One region of the Cytobacillus sp. T106 genome, then DNA from elsewhere that is predicted to be linked to it. Evidence: riboswitches for the same ligand, from Rfam matches in the RefSeq annotation. Region 1 holds a riboswitch; the other holds the start of a gene.

Region 1 (5,278 bases):
GTCATGATGGTGATCGCCGTGCTCATGATGGTGATGGTGATCATAGTCATGATGGTGGTGGTGATCGATATGCTCCATTGCCGCGAGGCGATACTGGCATGTATCACAGTTCATTTTCACATCCCCTAGAAGGGCCTCATCAATCCGGTCTTTTATAATGGTATGCAGCCTTTCATGAAATCCAAAATAGCCGGCAAGCTTGAATTCAATTTCCGGGTGGGCAGCTGTAAAGCCTTCCATCATGTTTTCAAGCCTTTTGATCAGAATACCGGTAAACAGGAAGTACGGCAGAATGATGATTCTTTTTGCTCCAAGCTTTATGCATCTTTCTACCCCCTCCTGAATGAGAGGGTCTGAAACACCCATAAATGCCGGTTCAACCAGCTTAAAGGAGGTCTTTTCCCAGAGAAGGCGGCCAATTTTGAAAAGCTCGCTATTTGCGTCCGGATCGCTTCCCCCTCTGCCAAGAAGGATGACAGCTGTCCCTTCTTCACTCTCCCGCCAGTTTTCACCGGCTTCTTCAAGCCGGGTCTTGCTGATTTCAAAAGTTTCCTCGTGAATGCCGATGGGTCTGCCGTATGTAAACTGTACGCCGGGATAATGCTCTTTTGCTTCATCGATCGCCGCAGGAATATGAATCTTGGAATGTCCTGCCGGAAGGAGCATGATCGGGATAACGACAATATGCTTGGCTCCTTTTCTTACACAAGCTTGTATTCCCTGGCTGATTGTCGGCATTTCAAATTCAAGGAAACATGTTTCTACCAAAAGCGAGGAATCGAGCCTGGGCTCAAGCTCCCTGATAAATTCCCTTACCTGGACATTTCCTTCGGGATCTCTGCTTCCATGGCCTACCAGCAATACTGCTCTCATGAACTTCTCTCCTCCTGTATAGTTATTCGCCGCAAGGGGCTGGCTCCAATTCGATAACCGGAGCGATATCTTTATGCTTAAAGCCCTGAACTTGTCTGGCCCTCTTGAAATACTTGTAAAAGCGCTCATTCGGGTGACCGTTTTCCCTGTACTCCCGGACAATGCTTTCAATCACGCCGACGATTTGATCGGGCGGTATACCCTCCGCAGCTGCCTGCCCGGGATGAGCGGTCCGGCCAACTGTCTTGGCACCAAGGAACAAGTCGAATTTGCCTTTTCGGAATACAAGGCCGATATCATCATTCACTGCTCCATAGCAGGCCATACCGCAGCCATTGAATCCAAGCTTCAGCTCTTTCGGGAGCTGGATCCCGCCAAGCTTCGCCTGAATCTCCTCGGCATATGGTATGGAAGCGCCTTTTTCCCCTTCACAGAAGTCGCAGGCCTTCAATTGAAAGACATCTCCAACCGGAGCCAGAAGGAATCCTGCCTTTTCGAGCTTCATAGTGACGGACTCAGGATTGTTTGTCGGGATCCGCAGCAATATCTGGTGATGAGGTGTATATTCCATCGTCCCCTCTTCGCCTGCCACTTCAGCCAGTGTTATCATTTGTTTTGGGGTAAACTTTTTGTTGGCGATTCCCGGACTTACAGCCAGCTCAAAAGTATCTGCGGCTTTCTCCGGAACATGGAGCATAGACGGCGACGGACTGAGGGCTTCCTGTTTTCTGTATGACTTTCCAGACGCTCTTTCCAGTGCTTCCATGGCCAGCTCGGCAGGTGAAGCACTATGCTTACCAGCCTTTTGAACGGAAGGCTGCTCCGCTTTCCCCTCGTGAAGGGCCCATGGCTCATTTTCCGGCCTCAGCCGTTCGTGCGGACGGAGCCTTTGCTCTGCAGCATCCAAAGTGTATTTTCGCTGATAGCCCCTTGGGGTGATCATTTTGCCATCGTAAATAAAGGTTGATGAATTCCCGATCATCACGGTCGTCAGCATGCCGATATCAAATTCAAGCATATCCTTGAGATTGGTGATAACAACGTTTTGACTGTCTCGGTAAGCGCTTTTTATCAGGGCGACAGGTGTTTCAGGCGAACGGTATTTAGCCAAAATCCTCTGTGCCTCTTCAATTTGCCTCGTCCGCCTGCCGCTTTTCGGATTATACAAAGCAACGACAAAATCTCCCATGCCTGCCGCTTCAATCCGCCTTTCAATGATGCTCCACGGAGTAAGATGGTCACTTAGGCTGATGGTGCAGGCATCATGCATGACCGGAGCTCCGATCAGGGAAGCGCATGAATTGATGGCCGATATCCCGGGGATCACTTCCACGGCGACACCGTCTGATTCCCTCCAGCCTTTCTCAATCAGCACTTCATAGACAAGCCCTGCCATTCCATAGACCCCTGCATCCCCGCTTGAAATGACGGCAACCTTCTTCCCTTCTTCAGCATACCTGACTGCTGCCTGTGCCCTGGATACCTCTTCCGACATCCCTGTACTGATGATTTCCTGGTCTGTGATCAGATCACGGATCAGCTCTACATACGTTTTGTAGCCAATGATATAGTCACTTTCCTGAATGGCGTCCTTCGCCCTTTTTGTGATATGTTCCGCATTCCCAGGGCCGAAGCCGACAATCAGCAGCTTACCTTTCACAGCTATCCTCTCCTTTTGGCAAAATGGCTGTCCCATAGCGGTCAGACTTCCTTCAGCTCTTTTGCAGGCTTCTCAATCCCTTTAATTGAGTCTTCGCTCACCTTAACGAAAGTGCTTTCCTCATATTCATAAAGAATAGACTCCCTCAGCTCATAGACAGGGGCTTGCTCATTCCGGATGATTTTCCGGCCAATCTCCTCAGTTGCCGCCTTATACCAAGTTCCTTCAGGGTACACGACTACCACACATGCATCCTTGCAGCGCCCGTTGCATCTTGTCCTGGTGGTATGCACCTCAGCATCCAGATCCAGCCGGCTGATTTCATCACGGATGGCCTCTGTCACCTCTTCGCCGCCTTTTCTCATGCAGCTTGAGCCATTGCAGATCAATACATGGCTTTTCGTCCGTGTCAGATTCCAGGTTGTCATCATGATCTCTCCTTCTTTTTGAAAAAATAAAAGGCACTCCAACCCCATTGGGCAGAGTGCCAGAAGCAGGCATAGGCAAAAAAGGATTGCCTATGCATCATGTCTTCCAGCACCTATGACCCGTAGGAGCTAAAGAAAGAAAAAACAAGGCAGGTCTCCTGACTCAGGATCGTCACCCGGCTGCGCCTTCCCGACATTCATCAGTGGCTGCTGCAGCTGGATTCCCCTTTCACAGTGGCGGGACCGTGCCGGAATTGCACCGGCTTCCCTTTTAAGCACGACAGCCTGTCACAGCTGTCATGCACCTATGTTTTTGTATTCATTTCAGCATATAAAAAAACCTTAATCCCAATATTCCGGAATTAAGGCGCGAGATGATTTCCTGTTCATTTTTTGGCATGCAAAAAAGAAAGAAAAATCATTCCCAGCCTTCCCTCCGAAGAATAAGAAACGAAATTTAAAAGCAGGTCTTCTGGCTTATACGTCACTTTACTCTTGCCTCCTTCCCGGTTTCCCAGTGGATGATGGCAATTTCATCAGCATATACAGTAGCGGGGGCTGCTCCGGATTCTAACCGGATTCCCTATTATCCCATTTGTCAAAATGGGCACTTTTAAATGGCTATTAGATTCTCTCTTAATTTACTCTAAAATTCTAATAATTCAAGTATTGTATTGTTTTACCAATTGTGATATGACATATTATGATATTTTTCAGCAAAAATGCCTTTATCAGCAGTTCTATTATCAGGAATTCGAAGGATTATATTGACTTCCCAGTGCGAATTTCACTGCCTTTGATGCATGTATAAAAGTTGTGTCGAATAAAGGCAGCCGGCAGTCTTCCTGACTGATCAACAGGGGAATTTCCGTACATCCGAGGATGATTCCCTGGGCGCCTTTCTTTTCCAGGCGGTGAATGATATCGAGATAAGCAGTTTTTGACTCCCCCTTAAATTCACCCCTGCATAATTCCTCAAAAATCACCTCATGAACCCGTTCCCGGTCACCTTCCTCTGGAACGAGAACCTCAATGCCATGTTCCTCAAGGATTTTTTTATAAAAAGTCTGCTCCATTGTGAATTTGGTGCCGAGCAGGCCAACTGCCTCTATGCCTTGCTTTTTAATCTCCTCAACCACGCATTCTACAATATGTATGACGGGAATCCTGCAGGCTTTTTGAAGATCTTCTGCCATCAGATGCATAGTATTGGTGCAAATAACGATGCAGTCTGCTCCTCCCGTTTCAAGGAACCTTGCTGCTTCAATCATTTTTTCAGTTGCCTTTTCCCAGTTCCCGCTTCTTTGCAGGGCAGCAATTTCTTCAAAATCAAAAGAGTAAAGCAGGCAGCGGGCTGAATGGATCCCGCCCAGTTTTTCCTGGACAAGGCGGTTGATATATGAATAATACACGCTTGTCGATTCCCAGCTCATTCCCCCGATTAATCCAATTGTTTTCATTTCGATCATCCTCCTTATGGTACTGTAAAGATATCATGATATACTGGATGAAAATAGAGCCACAATTAGATGACTTTTATAGTACCAGTTGACAGATTGGAGAGAAGATTATGTGGTTTCAAATTGTTCGGGAAGGCCCAAAGTCGTTGACTCAGCAAATTTATGAGAAGCTGAGATCATATATTTTAAATGGGGAATTGCAGGAAGGCGAAAAGGTTCCGTCAACACGCGAGCTTTCAGCCTCTTTGCAGGTCTCCCGAAATATTACACTGGAAGTCTATGACCAGCTGGCATCAGAAGGATATTTGGAGGTTCGGCCAAAGTCAGGGACATATATAGCTGCTGGCGCAGCCTTTCTCCGGCCAGAAATGGCCCATCGGCGGAAAGAAAAGGAGAAAGTGAACGATGACTTAGAGAATATGATAGACTTGAAAGCTTCTACACCGGCCATGGATCATTTCCCCAGAAAAGTGTGGGGCAAGCTGGCAAAGGATGTATGCATTGATGCTGATGAACAGGAATTTGGCTATCTTGATTCTTCAGGCCTGCAGGAGCTTAGGGAAGAATTGTCCAGATACCTGTATCATACACGCGGCGTGAATTGCACGGCAGACAATATTGTCATTACAAGCGGTGCCACGCAGGCGCTCTCGCTTATAACCGAACTGCTGGTCAAAAATAAGCAATCGATAGCTGTTGAAGATCCTGTTACCGATGAAATGAGGAATATTTTCAGCTATCATGGAGCAGACTTGGTGCCTATTCCTGCGGATGAAAAAGGACTTAAGCCTGAACATCTTCCTATGGATACGCCACCAGGCTTTATTTTCACCCTTCCTTCACATCAATTTCCGCTG
Region 2 (5,278 bases), on a different contig from region 1:
ATCACTTCCTGCTGGGCAAGGATGATCATCAGGGCGGAGAGGCTGGAATCTGTCAGGTAGTCAGCGACCTTACCGGCATAATCAGTCTGAATGCTGTCAAGCAGTGCCAGTAGGCCGATAATTTTTAAGAAAGCCTCCTTTTCTTCTTCTGATAAATCAGGAAACTGCTTGATGTCCTGTGACATATTGATTTCAAAAGGGGTCCAGAAATTGGCGAGCATCCGTTTATATTTAGGAAAGGCCCATTGAAACCTCACATCGTCCCAGTTCAGGATATTGGAACATTCTCCGTTGATGATTCCAGTAGAGCGGTTTGGTGCTGTTTTATTCATGATTTCTCTCTTATTGACAGGGGTTGTCATCGAATCACTCCTTTTCATTAGCTTGAGCAGGAATCGCAGTCTTCAAAGTCGGAAGAAGTAGAGCGGACATAGTATGTCGTCTTCAGTCCGTTTTTCCAGGCAGACAGATGCAAATCCAGCAGTTCCTTCGCTTTAATATTGTTCTGCACATATAAATTAAAAGAAATTGCCTGATCGATATGCTTCTGTCTTTTGCTGTTCTGCAGGATGCTCCAATGCTGGTCAATCACATAAGCCGATTTGTAGTACCAGGTTGTATGCTCATTCAGGTCGGGTGCCGTTACCGGAATCTTATAATCTTTCTTTTCCTCAGAGTAGAATTTCCTGAATATCGGATCAATGCTCGGGCTGCTTCCTGCAATGATGCTAGTTGATGCATTTGGTGCTACAGCCATCAGATATCCATTTCGGATTCCATTTTTCCTGACAGCCTGCATCAATGAATCCCAATCATGCACAGAATCCAAACTGCTGTATCCCCGGGATGTAAAATATTCGCCTGAATGCCAGTCAGAGCCCTTGAAGCCCGGGTATGATCCTTTTTCCATCGCCAGATTCATGCTTGCTTTAATCGTCAGGAAGGCAATCTTTTCGTACAATTCATCTGCCAGCCGGACGGCTTCTTCGTTTTCCCACCTGAGCTTTTTCAAGGCGAGCAAATGGTGCCAGCCAAAGGTCCCGAGTCCAATTGCCCTGTATTTCCGGTTGGTGGCCACTCCCTGCAGGACGGGAATGGTATTCAAGTCAATCACATTATCAAGCATCCTGACCTGAATGGGAATCAATCTTTCCAATACATGGTCGGCTGCTGCCCTTGCCAGATTGATAGATGAAAGATTGCAGACGACAAAATCGCCGGGAATTTTCTCTATGATGATCCGGCCATCTTCCTCGCGCTGGTCTTTTGTGATCGTTGCGCTTTGATTCTGCACGATTTCAGTGCAGAGATTAGTGCAATAAATCATCCCCAAATGACGATTGGGGTTCTTCCTGTTTACCTCATCACGGTAAAACATGAATGGAGTGCCGGTTTCCAGCTGGCTGATCATAATCCTTTTCATAATATCGATTGCCGGAACTTTTTGCTTCGACAGCCGCGGGTTTGCGACGCATTCTTCATACTTAACCCTGAATGAACCTGCACCAGGCTTTTCATCATAAAAGTCTTCAAGGGAGAAGCCCATAACGCTGCGGACCTCATGGGGATCGAACAAATGCCAGTCCCCGCGGGCTTCTACCGTTTCCATGAATAGATCCGGCAGGCAGACCCCGGTGAATAAATCATGGGTGCGGTAGCGTTCATCACCGTTATTCAATTTGCTGTCCAGGAAGGAAAAGATATCTTTATGCCAGATGTCGAGATAGACGCTGACTGCCCCTTTGCGCTGGCCGAGCTGATCGACGCTGACAGCTGTGTTATTAAGCTGCTTCATCCATGGAAGGACCCCTGATGAAGCCCCTTTAAAGCCTTTTATATCACTGCCCCTGCTTCTGATTTTTCCCAGATAGACCCCGATGCCGCCGCCGTTCTTGGAAAGATTGGCGATATCTGTGTTGCTGTCATATATGCCCTGGAGACTGTCATCTACAGTATCAATAAAGCAGCTTGAAAGCTGGCCCCAATTTTTTCCTGCATTGGAAAGTGTAGGGGTTGCTGCTGTCATATACAGATTGCTTAAAGCCCAATAGGATTCCTTAATGAGGGACAATCTGCGTTCCTTTGGCTCTGAACGGTTCAAAGTCATGCTGATGATCATGAATCTTTCCTGAGGCAGCTCAAAAAGCCTCTTTTTCTTATCCCGGCTCAGGTAGCGGTCAGCAAGCATTTTCACTGCTATATATGTAAAAAGCCTGTCCTTTTCCGGGTCAATATAAGTCCCGATTATATCAATTTCTTCTTTTGTGTAGGATTCCAGCAGGACTGGGGAGTAGACGCCGGCATCGGTTAAATCGGTGATAAGCCCATACAGTGGGCCATAGCTTTCTCCGGCAGTGGAGCGCCGGTGCTCGGCAGCCTTCTCATAAAGACTTGATAAGTACAGGCGGGCGGCCACGTATGTCCAGTCAGGCTCAGCCTCGCTGATCATGGAAAGGGAATCAAGAATCAGCTGGTTTAGCAGTTCATCATTACTTGGAGTGTGATTATCCTGAAGCTGAGTCGCCCTTTTATAAAGCGGCTGAAAATCCAAATGCGGGAAATCAGAATCAATGGATGCCAATGGCAGCGGTTTTGCGGAAGAAATGTTCATAGTCGTACCTCCTGGGTTGATCAGTATTTTGACAATAAAAAAATCCGCCCACAATTTGGGCGGATCAAACGACGGCATAAAGGAAAATAAAACGATTTATACCATCGTTTCATCTTCCCAATCCCCGAAGAACCGAAACTCGTACAAGCATGGCAGGTCTCCTGGCTTGTGCTTCATCCTACTCTGAGCCCTTCCCATATATGCGCCTATTCAGCGTTCATATACAGTGGATGCTCATTTCGTACACACTTACAGTTGCGGGGACAGCTCCGGCGTTGAACCGGATTCCCTATTATGCCCTAAAAGGGCACCATCGCTTGCGGATTCTTATTCAATTGAAGGCTGGTGCCAAAAATCGGCAGCCAGGACGATTATTCGCTAAAATCCCCGGACTCTCTGCAAAAAAAATCGCTTCCCGAGTTTCAGAAGCGAAAAAGGAAAAAGAGACCATAAACAAAATTCATTCACAAGGACAACAATATGTAGTGCTGATTCCTGGTGGATTATCAATATGTTGTACCATGATTGTAGCATAGTTAAAAACCAACAGCAATCATAAAGCGATAAAATAATAAAAATATGGAAGGAGAAGCATGGCGCTCCCTGCAATTAGCAGAATCCGAGCCGTATTTGTCGAAAGCCTGCCGCTATTTTTCCATTTTTTATACCAGCTCCACCTCTGCAGATTTGTCTTATAAAGAAGAAAAAGAAGCATGCATAAAGCAGCAGACTGAATATAGAATGGCAGACCGAACGCTTTGCCTGTTATATCTTCATCTGCCGGAACCGCAAGTTCAAGAATCTTTTCATGGAATGACCCAAAAAGGGCAAACGCAGCAACAGCAATGATGATTACTTTAATCAATTCAAGATAAAAACCGCCAATATTTTTCACTGAGACACTCTCCAAAACATTTATATATTTTTGCTCTTTCATTATAGCCTCCCTTTAGACAGCTAACAAAACATAACGATTATCAAAATAATTAAAATAAAACAAAAACATTCATAAACAATCAAATATTGAATCTATTTGATTGTTTATGAGTGAAAATGATTGATTTTTGAAATCGATTCCATTACAATTGGCTTACATAATAAATCTTAAACTTCTAAGCCAAAAGCCATGAAGCGGCAATAATAAAGAGCTGGGAGGTGACAATCTTGCTGACGCCAGAGAGACATCAGCTCATTCTGCAAATGCTTAAAGAGAAGCATACAGTTAAAATACAGGAACTTGTAGAAATGACAGATTCCTCAGAATCAACCATCAGACGGGATTTATCACAGCTTGAAAATGATAAATTTTTAAAAAGGGTGCACGGAGGCGCTGCCAGGCTGCAGGGAAAGCTTCAAGAGCCGAGCATGGTTGAGAAATCATCCATAAACCGTCATGAGAAGAAGGATATTGCCAAGTATGCAGCAGGCCTTGTAGAAGAAGGGGATTGCCTATATCTGGATGCAGGGTCAACCGTTCAGGAAATGATTCCCTTTCTGCCTCTGAAAGACATTGTTGTCGTGACAAATGGCCTTATGCATATTCAAAGCCTTATGGAAAGAGGGATTAAGACCTTCCTTGTGGGCGGGTATGCAAAGCCGCACACAAATGCCATCATAGGCAGGGGAGCCTTAGCGAGCCTTGGGCAATACAGGTTTGATAAATGCTTTATGGGTGTTAATGGAATTCATCCGCAGTTCGGCTATACCACACCGGACCAGGAGGAAGCAATGATCAAGCAGACAGCTATTTCACTGTCGAGGGAAGCATATGTACTTTCGGATAGTTCGAAGTTTTCTGAAATCGCTTTCGCAAAAATTGCTGAGCTCCATGAAGCCTCCATTATCACAAATGAACTTGATGCAGACAGCAGGGAACAATTTATAAGTAAAACAAAAATTAAGGTTGTGACAGCATGATTTATACATTGACACTTAATCCTTCAGTTGATTATATTGTCGAGCTTGACAATGTCGAGATAGGCAGTTTGAACAGGACAAAAAATGAATCTAAATTTCCAGGAGGAAAAGGCATCAATGTTTCCCGGGTCCTGAAAAGGATGGGAGTTGACAGCGAAGCAATCGGTTTTGCCGGCGGATTCACCGGCAGATATATCACAGACTCTCTCCAGGAAGAGAATATTAGAACCCGTTTTGTCCTGGTAAAGGATGACACGAGAATCAATATCAAATTGAAAAGCGGTCAGGAAACTGAAATCAATGCCAGGGGGCCTGAAATCAGCAAGGAAGACCTGGATGCATTGACTTCTGAAATCAGCCGGCTGGGACAGGGAGATATGCTTGTGCTTGCAGGAAGCATCCCTTCCACAATGCCGGACAACACGTATGAAGCATTCGCGAAGATGTGCCATGAAGCAGGTGCAGGATTTGCAGCAGACGCAGAGGGCGAGCTGCTTAAAAAGGTTCTTCCGTACCGTCCTTTCCTGATCAAGCCGAATCACCATGAACTTGGAGAATTATTTGGCACAGAGATCCACACGTGCGAAGAAGTGCTTCCATACGCTAAGAAGCTTATCGAAATGGGTGCGCAAAACGTCATTATTTCACTGGCAGGGGAAGGTGCTGTATTCGTGAATGAAGATATGGCCATCGCGGCGACTGTTCCAAAGGGCATCTTGAGAAGCTCGGTGGGAGCAGGCGACTCTATGG

The links. Region 1 has a riboswitch for cobalamin ahead of ABU165_RS07895 ((2Fe-2S) ferredoxin domain-containing protein). Riboswitches for the same ligand answer to the same signal wherever they lie in the genome.
Region 2: another riboswitch for cobalamin. It lies ahead of ABU165_RS12730 (ribonucleoside-diphosphate reductase subunit alpha); the one in region 1 lies ahead of ABU165_RS07895 ((2Fe-2S) ferredoxin domain-containing protein).

Annotation. Positions count from the first base shown of each region.
Region 1 covers NZ_JBEUMK010000003.1:50,560-55,837, forward strand. Annotated here, with positions in the region: gene ABU165_RS07885 (sirohydrochlorin chelatase) at 1-873, opposite strand, end outside; gene cobJ (precorrin-3B C(17)-methyltransferase) at 896-2,533, opposite strand; gene ABU165_RS07895 ((2Fe-2S) ferredoxin domain-containing protein) at 2,575-2,961, opposite strand; cobalamin riboswitch at 3,093-3,285, opposite strand; cobalamin riboswitch at 3,407-3,591, opposite strand; gene ABU165_RS07900 (aspartate/glutamate racemase family protein) at 3,708-4,421, opposite strand; gene pdxR (MocR-like pyridoxine biosynthesis transcription factor PdxR) at 4,529-5,278, shown strand, end outside.
Region 2 covers NZ_JBEUMK010000006.1:31,335-36,612, forward strand. Annotated here, with positions in the region: gene ABU165_RS12725 (ribonucleotide-diphosphate reductase subunit beta) at 1-362, opposite strand, end outside; gene ABU165_RS12730 (ribonucleoside-diphosphate reductase subunit alpha) at 380-2,611, opposite strand; cobalamin riboswitch at 2,746-2,942, opposite strand; gene ABU165_RS12735 (hypothetical protein) at 3,165-3,548, opposite strand; gene ABU165_RS12740 (DeoR/GlpR family DNA-binding transcription regulator) at 3,776-4,528, shown strand; gene pfkB (1-phosphofructokinase) at 4,525-5,278, shown strand, end outside.